3 regions of the Streptomyces albiaxialis genome follow, and region 2 is predicted to be linked to each of the others. Evidence: riboswitches for the same ligand, from Rfam matches in the RefSeq annotation. Region 2 holds a riboswitch; each other region holds the start of a gene.

What was found. A riboswitch is a leader RNA that binds a small molecule or an ion and turns the genes downstream of it on or off. The one in region 2 is predicted to bind cyclic di-AMP.
Positions count from the first base shown of each region.
Region 1: linked by a shared signal. The riboswitch ahead of ABD343_RS10405 (M23 family metallopeptidase) and the one ahead of ABD343_RS08335 (peptidoglycan DD-metalloendopeptidase family protein) in region 2 are both predicted to bind cyclic di-AMP.
Region 3: linked by a shared signal. The riboswitch ahead of ABD343_RS28835 (M23 family metallopeptidase) and the one ahead of ABD343_RS08335 (peptidoglycan DD-metalloendopeptidase family protein) in region 2 are both predicted to bind cyclic di-AMP.

Region 1 covers NZ_BAAAPE010000006.1:29,380-35,772, reverse strand. Annotated here, with positions in the region: gene ABD343_RS10425 (VOC family protein) at 146-550, opposite strand; gene ABD343_RS10420 (DUF6069 family protein) at 890-1,369, shown strand; gene ABD343_RS10415 (phosphatase PAP2 family protein) at 1,470-2,162, opposite strand; gene ABD343_RS10410 (PP2C family protein-serine/threonine phosphatase) at 2,449-3,816, shown strand; cyclic di-AMP (ydaO/yuaA leader) riboswitch at 4,047-4,208, shown strand; gene ABD343_RS10405 (M23 family metallopeptidase) at 4,220-5,374, shown strand; gene ABD343_RS10400 (aldo/keto reductase) at 5,713-6,393, shown strand, end outside.
Region 2 covers NZ_BAAAPE010000005.1:58,294-64,686, forward strand. Annotated here, with positions in the region: gene ABD343_RS08325 (NADP-dependent oxidoreductase) at 536-1,468, opposite strand; gene ABD343_RS08330 (MarR family winged helix-turn-helix transcriptional regulator) at 1,591-2,124, shown strand; cyclic di-AMP (ydaO/yuaA leader) riboswitch at 2,441-2,649, shown strand; gene ABD343_RS08335 (peptidoglycan DD-metalloendopeptidase family protein) at 2,655-3,857, shown strand; gene ABD343_RS08340 (glutathione S-transferase C-terminal domain-containing protein) at 3,898-4,812, opposite strand; gene ABD343_RS08345 (hypothetical protein) at 4,928-5,059, opposite strand; gene ABD343_RS08350 (TetR/AcrR family transcriptional regulator) at 5,120-5,728, opposite strand; gene ABD343_RS08355 (RidA family protein) at 5,800-6,207, shown strand; gene ABD343_RS08360 (MarR family winged helix-turn-helix transcriptional regulator) at 6,225-6,393, opposite strand, start outside.
Region 3 covers NZ_BAAAPE010000014.1:45,236-51,628, forward strand. Annotated here, with positions in the region: gene ABD343_RS28825 (bifunctional acetate--CoA ligase family protein/GNAT family N-acetyltransferase) at 1-1,058, opposite strand, end outside; gene ABD343_RS28830 (HPr family phosphocarrier protein) at 1,181-1,462, shown strand; gene ABD343_RS28835 (M23 family metallopeptidase) at 1,634-2,488, opposite strand; cyclic di-AMP (ydaO/yuaA leader) riboswitch at 2,502-2,665, opposite strand; gene ABD343_RS28840 (M16 family metallopeptidase) at 2,902-4,272, opposite strand; gene ABD343_RS28845 (M16 family metallopeptidase) at 4,302-5,657, opposite strand; gene ABD343_RS28850 (DNA gyrase/topoisomerase IV subunit A) at 5,957-6,393, shown strand, end outside.

The DNA of each region.
Region 1 (6,393 bases), on a different contig from region 2:
ACTCCGCTGTGCCGGTTGCAATGAAAGGGGATTTACACCGCGCCGCAGGGGCCGTCAACGGCCGACAAATGGCCTCCGGCGCTAATCGTCCGGCAACTACGGCACTTGCAGTGGATCAGTACGCCAAAACCGCTATCGCGGTCGCCTAGAGCGCGGGGCGGGGACGGTGGGCCCGGATGTCCAGCGGGCGGCCGTCGGGGTCGCGTGCCGTCAGCGTCCACTGCGTGGGCAGGGTCTCGATCTCCCCGGCGGGCCACCCGGCGCCCAGGAGCCGCTCGCGCACCTCGCGCAGCCGGTCGTACGTCGCCACGCGCAGCCCCCACCCCGCGCGGCGCAGCGGGTCGAGTCCGGTCGCGGGCGCGGCTGCCGTCTCGACGGCCATGAGGTGGTCGTCGCCGCCGACGTCGAGGACCGCGATCCGCGGATCGGACGACGTCGCCGCGCGCTCGAACGCGAGCCTCGCGCCCAGCAACTCCGTGTAGTACGCCACGAGTCGGTCGAGGTCGGTCGTGGACAGGGTCAGATGATTGATTCCGAGAAGGTCGGTCATGGTCCGGCCGACTGTAGCCGGGGCGACCGCGGCCCGGGAGGCTTCGCCTGGGCCGACCGCGGCCCCGGGGGGGCTTCGCCTGGGCCGACCGCGGCCTCGGGGGGCTTCGCCTGGGCCGACCGCGGCCTCGGGGGGCTTCGCCTGGGCCGACCGTGGTCCGCCCGACCGCCGTCCGCCCGACCGCCGTCCGTCCGACCGCCGTCCGTCCGACCGCCACGCGGGCCAAATGCGGCCCGGCGGCGATGAGTTCCGCGCGGCCCGCGGGTCTGTACCTGTGAGAAGCCGCCGGAGCGCGGGAAGCCGCCGACGCGGCACAGCCGACCCACAGGAGCCGTCATCATGAGCGTCACCACCGCCGCACAGAGCCGTCCGGGCCTCGTCCGTTCCGCCGCGGGCACGCGCCGTCCGTGGGCCACGCGCCCCGTGTGGCTCGTCGGCACGCTGGCCACCGCCGCCGGTGCGGCGGTCACCGAGGTGTTCACGCTGGCCGCCCGGGGGCTGGGCGTGCCGATGGCCGCGGCCACCGGCGGCGCGCGGGAGGCCGCGGCCATCCCCGTCGGCGGCTTCGCGATGGCCGTGGTGCTGTCCTCGGTGGCCGGGGTCGTCCTCGCCATGGCGCTCGCCCGCTGGGCCAAGCGCCCCGCCCGTACGTTCGTGATCGTCACCGGCGTGTTGACCGCGCTGTCGCTGGTCGAGCCGCTCGCGTTCACCGTGCACACCGCCGTGTCCACGCAGCTCGTCCTGGCCCTGTCCCACCTGGTCGCCGCCGCGGTGATCGTGCCGCCGCTGGCACGCCGCCTGGCGCACCGCCGCGCGTGACGCACCGCCGCGCGAGACGGCAGGCGGGCCCGTACGCGCTCGTACGTGCTGTACGTACCCGTACGTACCCGTACGCGACGGCGCCGGGCCGCGCGCGGCCCTACGGAGCGCCGGGCCGAACCTCGGACGGGATGTCGTGTGAGGTTTCCGGCGGGGCGGAGTGGGCCGTTCCGGTGACGAGCGCGTCCGCCGTCATCACCGCCGTCGCGATCGACGCACCCAGCGCGAGGCCCGCGAGGGCGTCGGTCGCCCAGTGCACCCCCAGATAGACGCGGCTGGCGCCCACCAGGACCGAGCACGCCAGGGCCCCGCCCCACAGCGCGGCGCGTACGGCCCGTGAGGCGACACGCTCGCCGATGACGTACGCCAGGATCAGCAGCACGGCCGTGGCGATCACCGTGTGCCGGGAGGGGAAGCAGAAGCCCTCCTCGGGGATCGCCCAGAGCGCCGACGGGGGGCGGTGGCGGTCCGTCGTCTCCTTGGCCAGCGTCGCGAGGGCGACGGAGAGCGCGCCCGTACCGCCGACCAGCAGCAGCGGGCGCCAGGCCCGCTCGCGCCAGGAGACCAGCAGGGCGCCCAGGACGGTGACGAAGAGGAGCGGGTACTTCGAGGCGTGCGTGACGACCTTCATCGGCCCGTCGAGCGCGGCGGCACGGTGCTCGACCGCCCCGTTCAGCACCGGCTCGTCGACGAACCCCGTCTCCCGCTCCAGCACCAGCCCCGCGCAGACGGCGAACGCGATCAGCGAGACCAGCAGCGTGGCCACCACCAGCGGCACGGCCGAACGGGACATCGCGGAACCACTCCAGACCGGACGACGGAGGGACGGGGTGAGGTGAGAGGGGCGGTGAGGTGACGGGAGCGTTTCCACGCCCGTCGCGGCGCCACGCCGTCCCCTGCGCGCCTGTACCGGAACGGAGGCGTCACGACACCCGGAGGGCGCATTCGGTGCGCGTACGGGGACGCGGGCGGGGCGCATACGGGAAGCGAGCGGAAGCGCAAGCAGGGTGCAAGCGGGGCGCGGCGCGCGGGGGCGGGGCCGAGTGGCCGTCGGGCCGCTCAGACGTCAAATTAGGACAGTGCAGGAGAAGAGCGACCAACCGGACGATGAGTACAGCCCTGAGTACCAGCGCGAGTGCCGGACCGGACGCCGGCGCGATGACCGGTCCGACCCCGAGGGCTGGACGCGGCCCGCCGCGCCCGACACCGACAGGGACCGGCCCGCCGCCGGGGACAGGCACCGCACGGCGAACGACGGGCACGAGGGTGGCCGGGACCGGGGCCGGGACCGGGACCGGGGCCGGGACCGGGACGGGGGCCCGTACCACCGCACGCTGCGCCGCTACGCCCGCGTGCTGCCCGCGGCCTTCATCGTGCTCGGGACGGTGATCGAGATCCTCCGCCCCGGCCTGACGATCTCGGCGCTCTTCGCCGCCGCGCCCATCGCCGCCGCCGCGCTCCAGACGATGCGCGCCACGGTGATCACCGGAATCGTCTCGTGCACGACGATCAGCCTGCTCGCGGCGTTCTTCGACCACGACGTGGAGGGCTTCGAGCGCGAGCTGCCCGCGCTCGCCGTCGTCGCCGTCTCGCTCCTCGCCGTCGGCATCAGCTATCTGATCCGCCGCAACGACGAGCAGCTCGCCAGCGCCCGTATCGTCGCCGAGGCCGCGCAGCTCGCCGTGCTGCCCGCGCCGCCCTCGCGGGTCGGCGGGCTCATCGTCGCCGCGCGCTACAAGGCCGCGCAGACCGACGCCAGCATCGGCGGGGACTTCTACGCCGTACAGCACACGCCGCACGGCGTACGGCTCATCGTCGGCGACGTCCGGGGCAAGGGGCTCGGCGCGGTCTCCGCGGTCGTCATCGTGATCGGCGCGTTCCGCGAGGCGGCCGAGGAGGAGCCGACGCTGGCGGGGGTCGCCGCGCGGCTCGACCGTTCGCTGGAGCGCGAGGGGCAGCGGCGGCTCGGCATCCAGCAGTTCGAGGGCTTCACCACCGCCGTCCTCGCCGAGCTGCCCCCGGTCGCCGAGGGCGCGGCGACCCGCGTCCTGCGGCTCATCAACCGGGGCCATCCGCCGCCGCTCCTGCTCGACCACGGCACCGTCCGCTCGCTCGACCCCCGCGTCCCCGCGCTGCCGCTGGGCGTGACGGAGCTGGGGGTCTGGCCGGACCGCGCCGACGAGTTCGCGTTCCCCGCGGGCGCGCAGCTCCTCCTCTACACCGACGGACTCTCCGAGGCGCGCGACGAGGACGGCGAGTTCTACGACCCCGTACAACGGCTGTCCGGCTGCCCGTTCGAGGACCCCGACGCGGTGCTCGACATGCTCGTACGGGACGTCGAGGCGCACACGGGCGGCGGGACGTCCGACGACATGGCGCTGCTCGCCGTGGGCCGCCCGGAACGGCCGGGGCGGGCGGCGTCGCAGGCCGCGTCACGCACCTGTTAGCGGTTACGCTCCGCGATTCTCCGCCTCAACTCCGGTGACCACGCGCCCCAATTGGCCCCACCTGCCCCGGAAAGTGCTGGCCATGGTGACTACGAATTAACGGGAACGGCTTGGAATCACGGGCGCGCTTCTATTAACGTCCGATAACGCAGCGCGGTCGTCACTGTCGTCACGAGAGACGGCACCGTGCGCCGTCGCCGAATCCCGCGCGTGCGACACCACGAGCGACAACTCGTCGGGCACCGCACGCACCTCGGGAACCGGGGAACCACCCCTTCGTGTCAGCCCAGACCCGGAGGATGGGGTGAATCGGGCCGGTTCGCGCCGTCCCGTAGGAGACCTTCCTGCTCCGAACCCGTCAGCTAACCCGGTAGGCGAGAGGAAGGAAAGGAGAACGCCCCCCGTGGCGTCCAGGTCGCAGAGGCATGCCCCCGAGGTCGCGTACGACCCGTTCCACGACGACGACGGGTCGGCGCCGTACGACGCGTACGGCCCCTATGACGCGTACGGCCCCTACGACGCCGCCCCCGGCGCCGGGGGCGAGGAGACCTGGGAGGAGTGGAACCCCACCGAGGAGTCCATCCGCCCGGTCCGCGGCCGTCACCGCGTCGGCAAGCAGCGCAGCGGCGGCATGGCCCGCAGCGGCGCCGTCCTCGGCGTCGGCATGATCGCCGCGGTGGGCGCGGGCGGCATGGCCACCGCCAAGGACAAGGACCCGGCGGCCATCTCCATGCCCGACCTGGGCTCCGTCGCGAACCTGGGCGAGCACCTCCCCGAGGCCGAGGACCTCCCGGGCGTCGGCGACCTCATATCCGACGACTCCGCCTCCGGCGACGCGGACGAGCTGGCCGGCGCCGCCGCCGAACAGCCGCTCACCCAGGCCGGGCTGACGCAGGAAGAGGCCGCCGAGGGCACCACCGACGCGGGCGAGGCGCTCCGCGCCCGGATCCTCGCGCAGGCCGAGCAGCAGAAGCACAACACCGAGGACGAGGCCCGCGAGAAGGCCGCCACCGAGGCCGCCCAGAAGGCCGCGGCCGAGGCGAAGAAGAAGGCGGACGCCGAAGAGGCCAAGCAGAAGAAGGCCGAGGCGGAGCGCAAGCGCAAGATCGCCGAGGAGAAGAAGCGGAAGGCCGAGGCCGAGCGCCGCGCCAAGCTCGCCCGCCAGTACGTCGTCCCGGTCTCCAACTACCAGCTCAGCGCCGGTTTCGGCCAGGCGGGCGGCATGTGGCAGAGCGACCACACCGGCCAGGACTTCGCCGCCCCCAACGGCACCCCCGTCAAGGCGATCCACTCCGGCACGATCAAGGAAGCGGGCTGGGCAGGCTCGTACGGCTACCGCATCGTGCTGGAGCTGGAGGACGGCACCGAGATCTGGTACTGCCACCTCTCCTCGATGACCAAGTCGGCCGGCGAGAAGGTCGGCACCGGCGACGTCGTCGGCCGCGTCGGCTCCACCGGCAACTCCTCGGGCCCCCACCTCCACGTCGAGGTCAGGCCCGGCGGAGGCGACCCGGTCGCGCCGCTGCCGTGGATGCGCGAGAAGGGCATGAACGTCTGACGGGAGGCCCTCAGGTCTCACGGACCCTCGGGTCTCACAGACCCCGGGTCTCACGGACCCCGGGTCTCACAGGCCCTCAGGTCTCTCCTGTCACGCAGGACCCACCCCCCACACCCACACCCCGCGTCGTCGCCCCGCACCGCCGAGGCACGCCGCACGCACGCACGTACACGCGAACGCACGTACGCGTACGTACCCGCGCTCCCGCCTCAGCACGTCAGGAGGGGACGGGGCGGCGACGGCGGGGCCTCACAGACCCGGCGGTCCTGGCGGACCACCCCCCGACGCCAGGACCGTCGTCCATGACCGCATGCCCTCACGCGCGCTACGGTCGCCTCATGCCACTGCGTACGCACAAGGTCGGACAGCTCTCGGTCTCCTCCCTCTGCCTCGGCGGCAACGTCTTCGGATGGACGGCCGACGCCCCCACGTCCTTCGCCGTCCTCGACGCCTACACCGAGGCGGGCGGCAACTTCCTCGACACCGCGGACACGTACGCCTCCTGGGTCGAAGGACTCCAGGGCGGCGAGTCCGAGACCGTCCTCGGCGACTGGCTCGCCGCGCGCGGCAACCGCGACCGCGTCGTCCTCGCCACCAAGGCCGGCGGCCACCCGCGCTTCAAGGGCCTGGCCCCGGACACGCTGCGCGCGGCGGTCGACGCCTCCCTGGCCCGCCTCCGCACGGACTACATCGACCTCTTCTACACCCACTTCGACGACGAGTCCGTCCCCGTCGAGGACATCATGGGCACCCTCGACGAGCTGGTCCGCGCGGGCAAGATCCGTGAGATCGCCGCCTCCAACATCTCCCCCGAGCGCCTGCGGGCCTCGCTCGCCGCCAGCGACCGCGAGGGCCTGGCCCGCTACGTCGCCCTCCAGCCCCACTACAACCTCGTCTCCCGCGACACGTACGAGGGCGAGCTGTCGGCCCTCGCGGCGGAGGCGGAGCTCGCGGTGATCCCGTACTACGCGCTGGCCGCGGGCTTCCTGACGGGCAAGTACCGCCCGGACCAGCCGGTC
Region 2 (6,393 bases):
TCTCGCACGGTACGGGGGGTGGTGGGGTGAGGAAGAGGAGGTCACGGGAGTCGCGGGACAGGGTGGCGGCCGAACGGGACGGCGGCGCCGACAACACCGACAACGTTGCCAGCGCGTGCCGGACTTGCCCTTCCGCGCTCGTTCTCCGGCATGCCGCGCACCAGCTCCCAGCTCTCGGCGCCGCACGCGTGCGGCAACGTCAGGGACACCGGCGCCGGCCGGGGCCGCCGGGACACCTCACGATGATGATCACCCCTCGGGTGGCTGTCAATGGCACCCTTTCCGCTGCGCACACGCCCTGGACGGACCGGCGCCGCGCCGGAACGACCGCTTCCGGAGGGCCCGTTGAGGGCGCGGCCACGCGGTGGCACGGCCCTGGCCACACGGTGGCACGGCCCTGGCCACACGGTGGCACGGCCCTGGCCACACGGTGCACGGTCCTCGACGGGCCCTCCGGCGCCGGTCCCGGCGCGTGCGTTCATCCGGGTCCGGGGCTGGGCCGGACCGGCCCCTCCGGGAGCCCCGGGCGGCGCCGTCAGCCGGCGAGCAGGACGGTCTTGCCCGGGAGCCGTCCCGCCTCGGCGTCCGCGTGGACGGCGGCGAGGTCGGCGAGGGGACGACGGTCGGCGACGTCGATACGCAGCTCGCCCGCGTCGACGCGGCGGACGAGCCCGGCGAGCTGGTCCGCGTCGCTGCGGGCGAAGACGTGCGAGGTCCGCACCCCGCGTCCGGCGTCCTCGGGCACCTCGGTGGTGGTGCTGACGAGGACACCGCCGTCCCGGGCCAGGCCGACGAGGTCCCCGGTCTCCTCCGGCGAGGTGCGGACCAGGTTGAGCACCACGTCGTACGGCCCGTCCGCCGCCTCGGTGAGCGGGGCCGCGGTGTAGTCGAGGACGCGGTCGGCACCGCGGGCGCGGATCCGCTCGGCCTTGCCGGGGCTCGCGGTGGCGGTGACGCGGGCCCCGGCGCGGTGCGCGAGCTGGACGGCGTAACCGCCGACCGCGCCGCTCGCGCCGTTGATCAGGATGCGCTGGCCGTCGCTCAGCCGCGCGTGCTCGAACAGGGACTGCCAGGCGGTGAGCCCGACGGCGGGCAGCGCGGCGGCGTCGGCCGGCTCGACCGCCGTGGGGGCGGCGGCGAGCGCCTCGGTGGGGGCGAGCACGTACTCGGCGGCCGCCCCGGGCCCGTTCAGCGGCAGGAACGCCACGACCGCGTCGCCCTCGCGCCATCCCCCGGCGCCGGGGCCGGTCGCGGCGACCGTCCCGGCCACGTCGATGCCCGGGGTGTGCGGGAACGCGAGGGGGAACGCCTCGCGCAGAAAGCCGGCGCGGATCGACGCGTCGACCGGGTTGAACGAGGTGGCGGCCACCCGCACCAGCACCTGCCCCGCGCCCGGCACCGGCCGCTCGGCCTCCTCGTGGACCAGGACGTCGCTGTCGCCGTACCGGTGGTATCGCACTGCCTTCATGATGTCCTCCACAGTGATGTGCTTCGAATTCGAAGTACATCCTCACCCTAAACTGCTTCGATGTCGAAGTAAACAAGTAGCCGGTTCCACTCCTTCGATCTCGAAACACATAAGGTGGGGCGATGACGGAGACCGACGCGCAGCGAACCGAAGAGCAGCCACTGCGTCCCGAAGAGCTGGGGACCTACTTCGCGCTCATGGAGGCCGTGAGCCTGCTCCAGCACGCCGTCGAGCGGCACCTGCGCGCCGAGGGCGACCTCAGCTACGTCCAGTTCCAGCTCCTCGCGCGCCTGGCCGGGTCCGACGGGGCGCTCACCATGACCGAGCTGGCCGACGGCGTGGTCTACAGCCGCAGCGGCCTCACCCACCAGGCCGGGCTGCTGGAGAAGGCCGGGCTCGTCACGCGCGGCCCCAGCCCCGACGACCACCGGGCGACCCTCGTCGCCCTCACCGAGGCGGGCCGGGAGCGCGTGGACCAGGTGCTGCCCGGTCACGTCCAGGTCGCGCGCCGCCTGCTTTTCGACCCGCTCTCCGCGCAGGACGTGGAATCCCTCGGCTCGATCATGACCCGCGTCCGCGACCACATGCGCGACCTGCCGCCCCGCTCCGCCGCTCCCCGGCGGGGGCGCGGCGGAGAGCAACGCGCGAACAGTTAGGGCATTTCGGGCATAAGCGTCGATACAACCTCTCGACGGCCCTTCCTCCAGGGCGACTTCGGGCGCCTCCGGAGGGCCCTGGTCGGTGAGTCGACTCACAGGACGCAGCTCACACCAGGGGGGCCATCCCTGACATGTCCGTACCGCACACCTCTGTGTTTTCGCAGCGCACGCCGGAATTGTGATCTCCATGCGGGCCTTCTGCGGAGAATTCCGACGAGCCTGTCAAGCACCCCGGAAAACGATCAATTGTTTGTCGCGCCCAAATCGGTGTGCTTAGGGTGCACGAGCTGTCGCCGACCCAGTGCGGCAGCTCGCCGCCCAGACGCCGAATCCTGCCGCTGGCGCGCGAAAACAACACCGTTGGCAGGAGCGGGGGAACCAGGTAAGCGCCTCGCCGGACCTTCAGGGGTCCGCCCGGGGCTTGGGGTGAAGCCGCACTGGCGCGCGAAACGTGCCTTTGCGGCCGGGCTACTACTCCGGCCCGAATCCGACAGCTCACCTCGTAGGCGTAGGAGAGGAATTCCCCTATGTCCGGAGCGCATGCTCGAAAGTCCCGTCGCCTTCGCATAGCCGCCTCCCTCGCGCTGACCGCGGGTGGCGCGGGCGTCGTCCTCCCGCTCGTCACCGCCGGCCAGGCCTCGGCCGCCTCGGTGGACACCTGGGAGAAGGTCGCCCAGTGCGAGTCCAGCGGCAACTGGCAGGCCAACACCGGCAACGGTTACTACGGCGGCCTGCAGTTCAACAACTCCTCCTGGGCCGCCGCCGGCGGCACCAAGTACGCGCCGCGTGCCGACCTGGCCACCAAGGACCAGCAGATCGCCACCGCCGAGAAGCTCCTCGCCATGCAGGGCCCGGGTGCCTGGGCCTGCGCCGGTGCCGGCGGCCTGACCTCGGGCGGCCCCAAGGCCGACGTGAACCCGGACGGCAACGCGCAGTCCAGCACCCAGAACGCCGCCAAGCCGCAGCAGCAGGCCGCGCCGAAGCCCGCGCAGCCCAAGCCCGCGAAGCCGGCCCAGCCCGCGAAGCCCGCGCCGCAGACCGGTGGCAGCGCGTACGTCGTCAAGAGCGGCGACACCCTCCACAAGATCGCCGCCGCGCACGGCGTCGAGGGCGGCTGGAAGGCCGTCTACGACAAGAACCGCAAGGCCGTCGGCGACAACCCGAACGTGATCTACCCGGGCCTCAAGCTGACCGTCAGCGGCTCCTCCGCGTCCTCGGCCCCGTCCGACAAGGGCGCGAAGCCGCAGGGCTCCGTCTCGGGCCCGGCCAAGAAGGCCGCCCCGAGCGCCGCGCAGAAGTCCGCCCCGGCCGCCCCCTCCTCCTCGACGGGCTACGTCCGTCCGGTCCCGGGCGGCACCAGCACCCCGTACCAGGCGTCCGGCGGTAGCTGGTCCAGCGGCAGCCACACCGGCGTCGACTTCACCGCCGCCTCCGGCACCCCGGTGAAGTCCGTCGCCGCGGGCGAGGTCGTCCAGGCGGGCAACGGCGGTGCCTACGGCAACCAGGTCGTCATCAAGCACGCCGACGGCAAGTACACCCAGTACGGCCACCTGTCGTCGGTCAACGTCCAGGTCGGCCAGAAGGTCGGCGCGGGCAGCCAGATCGCCCTGTCCGGCTCCACCGGCAACTCCACCGGCCCGCACCTGCACTTCGAGGTGCGCACCGGCCCCGACTACGGCTCGGACATCGACCCGGTCTCGTACCTGCGTGCCCACGGCATCTCCGTCTGAGCTGCCACTGAGCACCACCCCGGCCTGACCGGCCGGTTCCTTACCTCGCGGTCCGATGGGCGGCATCCCTCGCGGATGCCGCCCTTTCGGCGTTCCCGGCCCTTCCGGGGAGGTGCGCCTCCCAGTCCACGATCCGTACGGCGGCGCCCGCCGCCTCCTCGCCGCGGCACCGGGCGTGATGCCGCCGGGCGATGCCGTCGAGGTCCAGATTCCCGCCGAAGGCGGGGTGCGCGGCCAGCCTGCGCGCGTACGCCCACAGGTGCGGGTGGGCGGTGACGCGGTGCACGGCCGAGGCGTCCAGGTGCCAGCGGTGCACCGTGTCGAGCTGGACGAGCGTGACCCAGACCCGTACGTCCGCGACCGTCAGCCGGTCCCCCAGCACGTGTGTGTCGTGGGCCAGCCGCCGCTCCAGCGTTCCCAGGCTGTCGAGCAGAGTGGCGAGCGCCCGCTCGCGGTCCCCCTCCCCCGCCCCGGGCTCCCCGGCGCGCTGCGCGGCGGCGGCGATGCCCCGGCCGCAGAGCCGGCCGACCTCCTCGCTCTCCCGTTCCGCGCCGCGCGTGAGGGGCGCGAGGGGCGAGCCCTCGGCGCCGCCGAAGCGGCGGACCAGGTCGGCCAGGATGCCGGGCGCGTGCGTACTGACGATGCGCCCCGTCCAGTCGTCGCTGAGCACCGGCGCGACGGCCGGTCCCCGGTGCCGGTGCGCGCTGGCCTCGTACAGCGGACGCAGCGCGGCGTACTCCCCGTCCGGCGCGTCGGGCACGGCGGGCAGCAGGCTCACCCGCACGGCCGCGTCGGGGCCGAGCAGGCTGTGGGTGACGGCGAGGCCCAGACAGCGGGGACAGGACAGGGCCAGGTGCAGTCGGTAGCGATGCGGGACGGGGTGGTGGCCGCTGCGCGCGTCGCGGCCGATCCTGCCGCGGAGGGAGGGCTCGGCGTTCGGGGGCTGGAGGGACATACGTCTCCCTGAAGGTTTCGGGTGCGGCGGGGTACGGCGCAGGGGTGTACGGGGGTACGTGGGCGCCGGAGTGCCCGGGTGCGGAAGGCGCGGCTGACGAGAGGGTGCGAGGGCGTCAGGCGCGGCGGAGCGAACTCGCCGCGCTGCACACGCGGAGCAGATCGATGTGGCGACGCGAGGTCAGCGGGGGCTGCTGGATCGCGCGGACCGTGGCGTCCGCGTCCGCGTCCGGCTCTGAGCGCCCCATGCTTCCCACCTCTTCGTCAGGAAACCCTTCGTGGAGTGTCGAGGCGCGTCCGGGAGCCCGTCAAGGCCGCCGCCAGCCGCGTGCGACCGAGCGGCGGCAGCGGTCCGGCTCGTCCCCCGCGCCGGTGAACAGGGCGGTGAGCAGGGGCACTCCGTGCGCGAGCGCCTCCGGCGGCAGGGGGCCCGTGGCGACGAGGGAGGCGAGGCCGTGGCCGATCGCCCAGCTCTGTGTGGCCAGTTCCAGCGGGTCGACGTCCTCGCGGAAGCGGTCCCTGGCCTTGGCGCGTTCGACGGTACGGACGAGGCAGTGCAGCGTCTCGTCCGCGGCCCCGGCGTCTTCGAGGGCGAATCCCGCGTCGAACATGACGCGGTAGAGGTCCGGGCTCTCCAGGGCGTTGGCCAGATAGGCGGCCCCGAGCGCGGCGAGGTCGCGCACGGGGTCGGCGGTCATGGTGACGGCCGTGAGTTTGCCGTTCAGGCGCGTGAAGCCCTCTTGGCGGAGGGCCGTCCAGAGGCCGTCCATGCCGCCGAAGTAGGTGTAGACGGCCATCGTCGACACGCCGGTCCCGGCGACCAGGGTGCGGAGCGTGACCGGCTGCCGCGTCCGCAGCATGTGCGCGGCCCGGTCGAGCAGCAGGGCGCGGACCGCCGGATCCTTCGTTCTCGCCATGACCCCACATTACATAGCGCTGCTATGTTTTGATGACGTCCACGTCCGCTACGTCTGGAGAGAGGCCGATCATGTCCGTGACCCTGGTGAATCCCGAGGGATTGCCGAAGCCCGAGGCGTACCGGCAGTTGTCGGTGGCCACCGGTTCGAAGATGGTGTTCCTCGCCGGGCAGGTCGCCCGCGACGCCGACGGCACCCCCGTGGGCGGCGGGGACTTCGCCGCCCAGGTCGAGCAGTGCTACCTCAACATCGCCACAGCGCTGGCCGAGGTCGGCGGCTCCTTCGACGACGTCGCGAAGCTGACCGTCTACGTCGTCGACTGGAGCCCCGAGAAGATGCCGCTGCTGGGCGAGGGGGTGAACCGCGCGGCGACGAAGCTCGGCATCGACCCGGTCAAGCCGGTCACCCTGCTGGGCGTCGCCGCCCTCGGGGAGCCGGACCTCCTGGTCGAGGTCGAGGCGACGGCGGTCCTCGCGTAGGGCTCCGCCGCTCCGTCTCAGGGGAGGGTGCCGCCGGTGTTCCGGATCATTTGCCGGAGCACCTTCAGGGCCGTCACATAGTCCGCGTCGTCGATGCCCGCGTGGATACGGTCACGGATCGCCGGGGCGTGCTGCTTGAGGCGCAGGCGCTCCGTCTCCCCCGCCTCGGTGATCCACAGCCGCCCC
Region 3 (6,393 bases), on a different contig from region 2:
GAGGGGGTGGTGTTGAGGCGGACGCCGGGGTCGGTGTTGATGAGGCCGAGCGCGTTGGGCCCGATCACCCGCATCCCGTACGAGCGGGCGAGCCGCACCAGCTCGCGCTGCTCGTCGCGGCCGAAGCCGTCGGAGTAGACGACGACGCCCTGGACGCCGCACTCGCCGCACTCGGTGACCACGGAGGTCACCTGCGCGGCGGGCACGGCGATCACGGCGAGGTCGATGTGCTCGGGTACGTCCCGCACGGAGCGGTGGGCCGGGACCCCGGCCAGCTCGGTGACGCCCTCGGGCAGCGCCCGGTTCACGGCGTACGTACGGCCGGTGAAGCCCGCCGTGCGCAGGGACTCCAGGGACGCGCGGCCCGCGCCGCCGGGGCCGCGGCTGACGCCGACGACGGCGACGGAGCCGGGCGCGAGCAGCCGTTCGGCGGAACGGCCCTCGGCACGCTGCTCGCGGGCGCGCATGACGGCGAGGGACTCCTCGGTCGGTTCGAGGTCGAGGGTGAGGTGGACCGAGCCGTCCTCGAAGCTGCGCTTCTGGGAGTAGCCCGCGTCCGTGAACACCTTGATCATCTTGGTGTTGGCGGGCAGCACCTCGGCGGCGAACCGGCGGATGCCGCGCTCGCGGGCGACGGCGGCGATGTGTTCGAGGAGCGCCGAGGCGACGCCCCTGCCCTGCTGGTCGTCGCGGACGAGGAAGGCGACCTCGGCCTGTTCTTCGGAGGAGGAGCCGGCCGGGGACGAGGCGGGGCGGCCGGAGGCGTCGATGCGGTCGTAGCGGACGGTCGCGATGAATTCGCCGCCCACGGTGGCGGCGAGGCCGACGCGGTCCACGTAGTCGTGGTGCGTGAAGCGCCGTACGTCACGGTCGGACAGCCGCGGGTATGGTGCGAAGAACCGGTAGTACTTGGACTCGTCGGAGACCTGTTCGTAGAAGCTGACCAGGCGCTCGGCGTCGTCCGGCGCGATGGGACGGACGCGCGCCGTCCCGCCGTCGCGCAGCACGACGTCCGCTTCCCAGTGGGTCGGGTAGGCACGCTCCTGGGGAGTCCGCATGAGGCCCAGCGTACGGCGGCGTACGCCGGGGGCACGCCCTGGAACGCCGCACTCCGGTCGCCGTGCGAAACTGGTCTAGACAACTCCATACGTCATCTCACACGAACCCGAAGGGCAACACCATGGTTGAGCGCCGCGTCACCGTAGGCTGGGCCGAGGGCCTGCACGCCCGCCCCGCCTCGATCTTCGTCCGTGCCGCCTCGGCCGCCGGCGTCCCCGTCACGATCCAGAAGGGCGACGGCTCCCCCGTGAACGCCGCCTCGATGCTGGGCGTGCTGGGCCTCGGTGCCGAGGGCGGCGAGGAGATCGTGCTGGCCTCGGAGGCGGAGGACGCCGGTCCGGCGCTCGACCGTCTGGCGAAGCTGGTCTCCGAGGGGCTGGAGGAGCTTCCGGAGACCGTCTGACGCTCCGCGGCGACCGCGGACCACGAGAGCGGGTGGAATCCCTGACCGGATTCCGCCCGCTCTCGCATTGCGCCCGCTCTCGCTCTGTCCGTCGCGTCCTTCGCCCCTGGGGCCTCGGGACATGAAACAGCCCCCGGCCGCCGCCGGGGGCTGTTCGCCGGAAGACCTGGATCAGACGTTCACGCCGTGCTGGCGCAGGTACGCGATCGGGTCCATGTCCGAGCCGTAGTCGGGGCCGGTACGGGCCTCGAAGTGGAGGTGCGGACCCGAGGAGTTGCCGGTCGAGCCGGAGAGGCCGATCTGCTGGCCCGCGGTGACGGACTGGCCGACGGAGACGCCGATCGAGTTCAGGTGGCCGTACTGCGTGTACGTGCCGTCCTCGTGCTTGATCACGATGTTGTTGCCGTACGCGCCGCCGTTGCCGGCCTCGACGACCTCGCCCGCGGCGACGGACTTCACGGGGGTGTTCATGCCCGCGTGGAAGTCGATGCCGGTGTGGCTGCCGGAGGACCACATGCTGCCGCCGGTCTTGTAGCCGGTGGACACCGCGCCGTCGACGGGCGCGACGTAACCGCCGCCGCCGACCGCGGCGCGCTGGGGCGCGGCCGAACGGGAGGCGGTCTGCGTGGCCTTCTCGGCGCGCGCCTCCTTGGCCTTCTCGCGGGCCTTCTCGGCCGCCGCCTTGCGCTTGGCCTCGGCGGCCTTCTTCTTGGCCTCGGCCTTGGTCTTGGCGGCCTCCGCCTTGGCGGCGGCCTCGGCCTCGGCCTGGATGGTGGCGGTCTTCGCCTCCTGGGCCTGCTGGTCGACAGCCTCGGCCAGGTCGCCGCGCGCCTCGATGGCGTGGGTGAGGCCGGTGTCGTGGACGTCGGACTGCCCACCGTCGGAGGCGAGGGCCGGGGACGCGAGGGTCCCGACGACGCCTGCGGCGGTGAGCCCGGCTATGCCCGCCGCGCCGGCACTGGCACGGCGCATACGGCTGGGCTGCTTGGGACGTCGGTGCTTCCCGGTGGCACGGGTGAACGCCATGGGCTGGCGTACTCCTTTCCTTCCCTCTCGCCTACCGGGTTAGCTGACGGGTTCGGAGCAGGAAGGTCTCCTACGGGCAACCCCTGGCGGGGTCGCCCGATTCACCCCAGGGACTTCGTGTGGGTCCCCGGCTCCCTCGAACCCTGACGGGTCTTCGGGACTCGGCGATTCACTGGGCGTCGGCCGCGGGCGCGGTCACTTCTGACGCACAGCGGCACCGACGCTAAGCGGGGCGTCTCCGGGGCGCCAAACGAATCCCGGAGTTTGTCGCACACGCCACACCGCTTCTCACCACAACACTGAACCAATCGGACATTTGACGGTCCCACGGGTCACACGCCGACCGCACGACAAGACCCCGCGGAAGCGGACGTACCACTTCCACGGGGCCTCCGTGTCGCACCGGTCCGAGGTCAGCCTCCGCTGACGACCTTGACCTCGCCGATCCCCAACTCCCGTACGGGCTCCGCGATCTGCGAGGCGTCACCGACCAGGACCGTCACCAGACGGTCGGCAGGGAAGGCGCTGACGGCCGCCGCCGTCGCCTCCACCGTGCCGGTCTCGGCCAGCCGGGCGTACAGCTCGCCCTGGAAGTCGTCCGGCAGGTGCTGCTCGACCTGGTCGGCCAGCGTCCCGGCGACGGCCGCCGACGTCTCGTACCGCAGCGGGGCCACGCCCACCAGGTTCCGCACGGCCACGTCCCGCTCGTCGTCCGTCAGGCCCTCGGCGGCGAGGGTGCGCAGCACCTTCCACAGGTCGTCCAGCGCCGGGCCCGTGACGTCCGTGGCGACCGAGCCGCTGATGGCCAGCAGCGCGGCACCCGTGCCCTCGGCCGAGGAGCGCATCACCTGGCCGAAGGCGCGCACCCCGTACGTGTACCCCTTCTCCTCGCGCAGGACGCGGTCCAGGCGGGAGGTGAGGGTGCCGCCCAGGCAGTAGACCCCCAGGAGCTGCGCGGGCCACACGCGGTCGTGCCGGTCCGGGCCGACGCGGCCGATGAGCAACTGGGTCTGCACGGCGCCGGGACGGTCGACGATCACGACACGGCCCGCGTCGTCCGCGGTGATCGGCGGCACCGGGCGCGGCTCGGCCGACGAGCCGGTCCAGGCGCCCAGGGTGTCGGCGAGCGCCGCGTCCAGGTCGACGCCCTCCAGGTCGCCCACGACGACGACGGTGGCGGTCGCGGGGCGCACATGCGCCTCATAGAACGCCCGTACGGCCGCGGCGTCGATACGGGCGACCGTGTCCTCGGTGCCCTGGCGCGGGCGCGACATGCGGGACTCGGCCGGGAACAGCTCCCGGGACAGCTCCTTGGCGGCGCGGCGGGCCGGGTTGGCCAGCTCGTGCGGGATCTCGTCCAGGCGGTTGTTCACCAGGCGCTCGATCTCGCCGTCCGGGAAGGCCGGGGCGCGCAGCGCGTCGGCGAGCAGCCCCAGCGCCTTCGGGAGCCGCGAGACCGGCACCTCCAGCGAGACACGGACGCCGGGGTGGTCCGCGTGGGCGTCGAGGGTGGCGCCGCAGCGCTCCAGCTCGGCGGCGAACTCCTCCGCGTCGTGCTTGTCGGTGCCCTCGCTCAGCGCGCGGGCCATGATCGTCGCCACGCCGTCCAGGCCCTCGGGCTCGGCGTCCAGCGGCGCCGTGAGGTTCACCTCGACGGCGACGACCTCCTGGCCCGGGCGGTCGCAGCGCAGCACCGTGAGGCCGTTGGGCAGCGTGCCGCGCTCGGGCGTGGGGAAGGCCCAGGGCTTGGGTGTGCCGCTGGAGGGCTGCGGGTGGAATTCCATGGTCGTGCCCGCGGGCGCGTCGGCGTCGCTCACTGGCCGGTCTCCTCAAGCTCGTTCTCGTCGTCCTCGGAACCCGCCTCGGCCGTCGGCTCCGCCGGCTCGTACACCAGCACGGCGCGGTTGTCCGGGCGCAGCCGCGCGGCGGCCACGGCGCGGACCTCCTCGCGGCTGATGTCGAGGATGCGGCCCACGGCGCTCAGGGCGAGCTGGGGGTCGCCGAACAGCACCGCGTACCGGCACAGTTCGTCCGCGCGGCCGCCCACCGTCGCCAGCCGGTCCAGCCATTCGCGCTCCAACTGGGCCTGGGCGCGCTCCATCTCCTCCTCGGTCGGGCCCTCCTCCGCGAACCGGCGCAGCTCGTCGTCGACCGCGGACTCGATGTCCGCGACCTCGACGCCGCCCGACGCCTTCACGTCCAGCCAGCCCAGCGAGGGCGCCCCGGCGAGCCGCAGCATCCCGAAACCGGCGGCGACCGCGCTGCGGTCGCGCCGCACCAGGCGGCTGTAGAGCCGGGAGGACTCGCCGCCGCCGAGCGCGGTCAGCGCCAGGTCGGCCGCGTCCGACTCACGGGTGCCGTCCTGCGGCAGCCGGTACGCCGCCATCATCGCGCGGGAGGGCACCTCCTCGACGAGGACCTCGCGCTTCTCCTCGCCCAGCACATCCGGCAGCGAACCGTCGCGCGGCGGGCGCTTGCCCTCGTGCGCGGGGATGGAGCCGAAGTACTTCTCGATCCAGGCGAGCGTCTGGTCCGGGTCGATGTCGCCGACGACGGACAGCACCGCGTTCCCCGGGGCGTAGTACGTACGGAAGAACTCCTGGGCGTCCTGGAGGGAGGCCGCGTCCAGGTCGGCCATGGAGCCGATGGGCGTGTGGTGGTACGGGTGGCCCTCGGGGTAGAGCATCGCGGTCAGGCGCTCGAACGCGGTGCCGTACGGCACGTTGTCGTACCGCTGGCGGCGCTCGTTCTTGACGACGTCCCGCTGGTTCTCCATCGACTCCTCGTCGAGGGCGTGCAGCAGCGAGCCCATGCGGTCGGCCTCCAGCCAGAGGGCCAGCTCCAGCTCGTGCGCGGGCATCGTCTCGAAATAGTTGGTCCGCTCGAAGCTGGTCGTGCCGTTGAGCGAGCCGCCCGCGCCCTGCACCAGCTCGAAGTGGCCGTTGCCCTTCACCTGGCCCGAGCCCTGGAACATCAAGTGCTCGAAGAGGTGGGCCAGTCCTGTGCGGCCCTCGACCTCGTGGCGGGAACCGACGTCGTACCAGAGGCAGACAGCGGCGACGGGGGTCAGATGATCCTCGGAGAGCACCACCCGCAGGCCGTTGGCCAGCCGGTGCTCCGTCGCTGTCAGCCCACCGGTGCCCTGCGGGGGCGTGGCCGTGTGACCCATGGGCATGGAGTCCCTTCGATCGCGGGGATTCCCGGCGAACGCCGGGACTTGTTTCGGGGCCGCCCGGCGCGCGCGGCGCGGCGGGCGGCCCTGTCACTGTATGCAACCGCGCCGACTACGTGCGAAGTTCCCGTACGGTACGCCCATGAGCTGGGCTCCCGCTCGTACGTCCGTCGGGTCGGAGGGCCCCGTGTCAGTGCCGAGGTCCACAATGGTCCGCGGCACGGAAGCACGGAAGCACCACATCAGCACCCACAACAGCAGCACAGCACCGAAGCAGCGAAGGAGCCGCAGCCGCGATGGCCCGCCGCAGTAAGAACAGGACGCCCGGGGGCGCGTCAGGTCCTGGGTCCGGGGAGGACTTCGAGGAGCGCATCCTCGACATCGACGTCGTCGACGAGATGCAGAGCTCCTACCTGGAGTACGCGTACTCGGTGATCTATTCGCGCGCGCTCCCCGACGCACGCGACGGGATGAAGCCGGTCCAGCGCCGGATTCTGTACCAGATGCACGAGATGGGCCTGCGCCCCGACCGGTCGTACGTGAAGTGCGCCCGCGTCGTCGGCGAGGTGATGGGACGTCTCCACCCGCACGGCGACAGCGCGATCTACGACGCGCTGGTCCGCATGGCCCAGTCCTTCTCCATGCGCCTCCCCCTGGTCGACGGCCACGGGAACTTCGGCTCGCTGGGCAACGACGACCCGCCCGCCGCCATGCGGTACACCGAGTGCCGCGC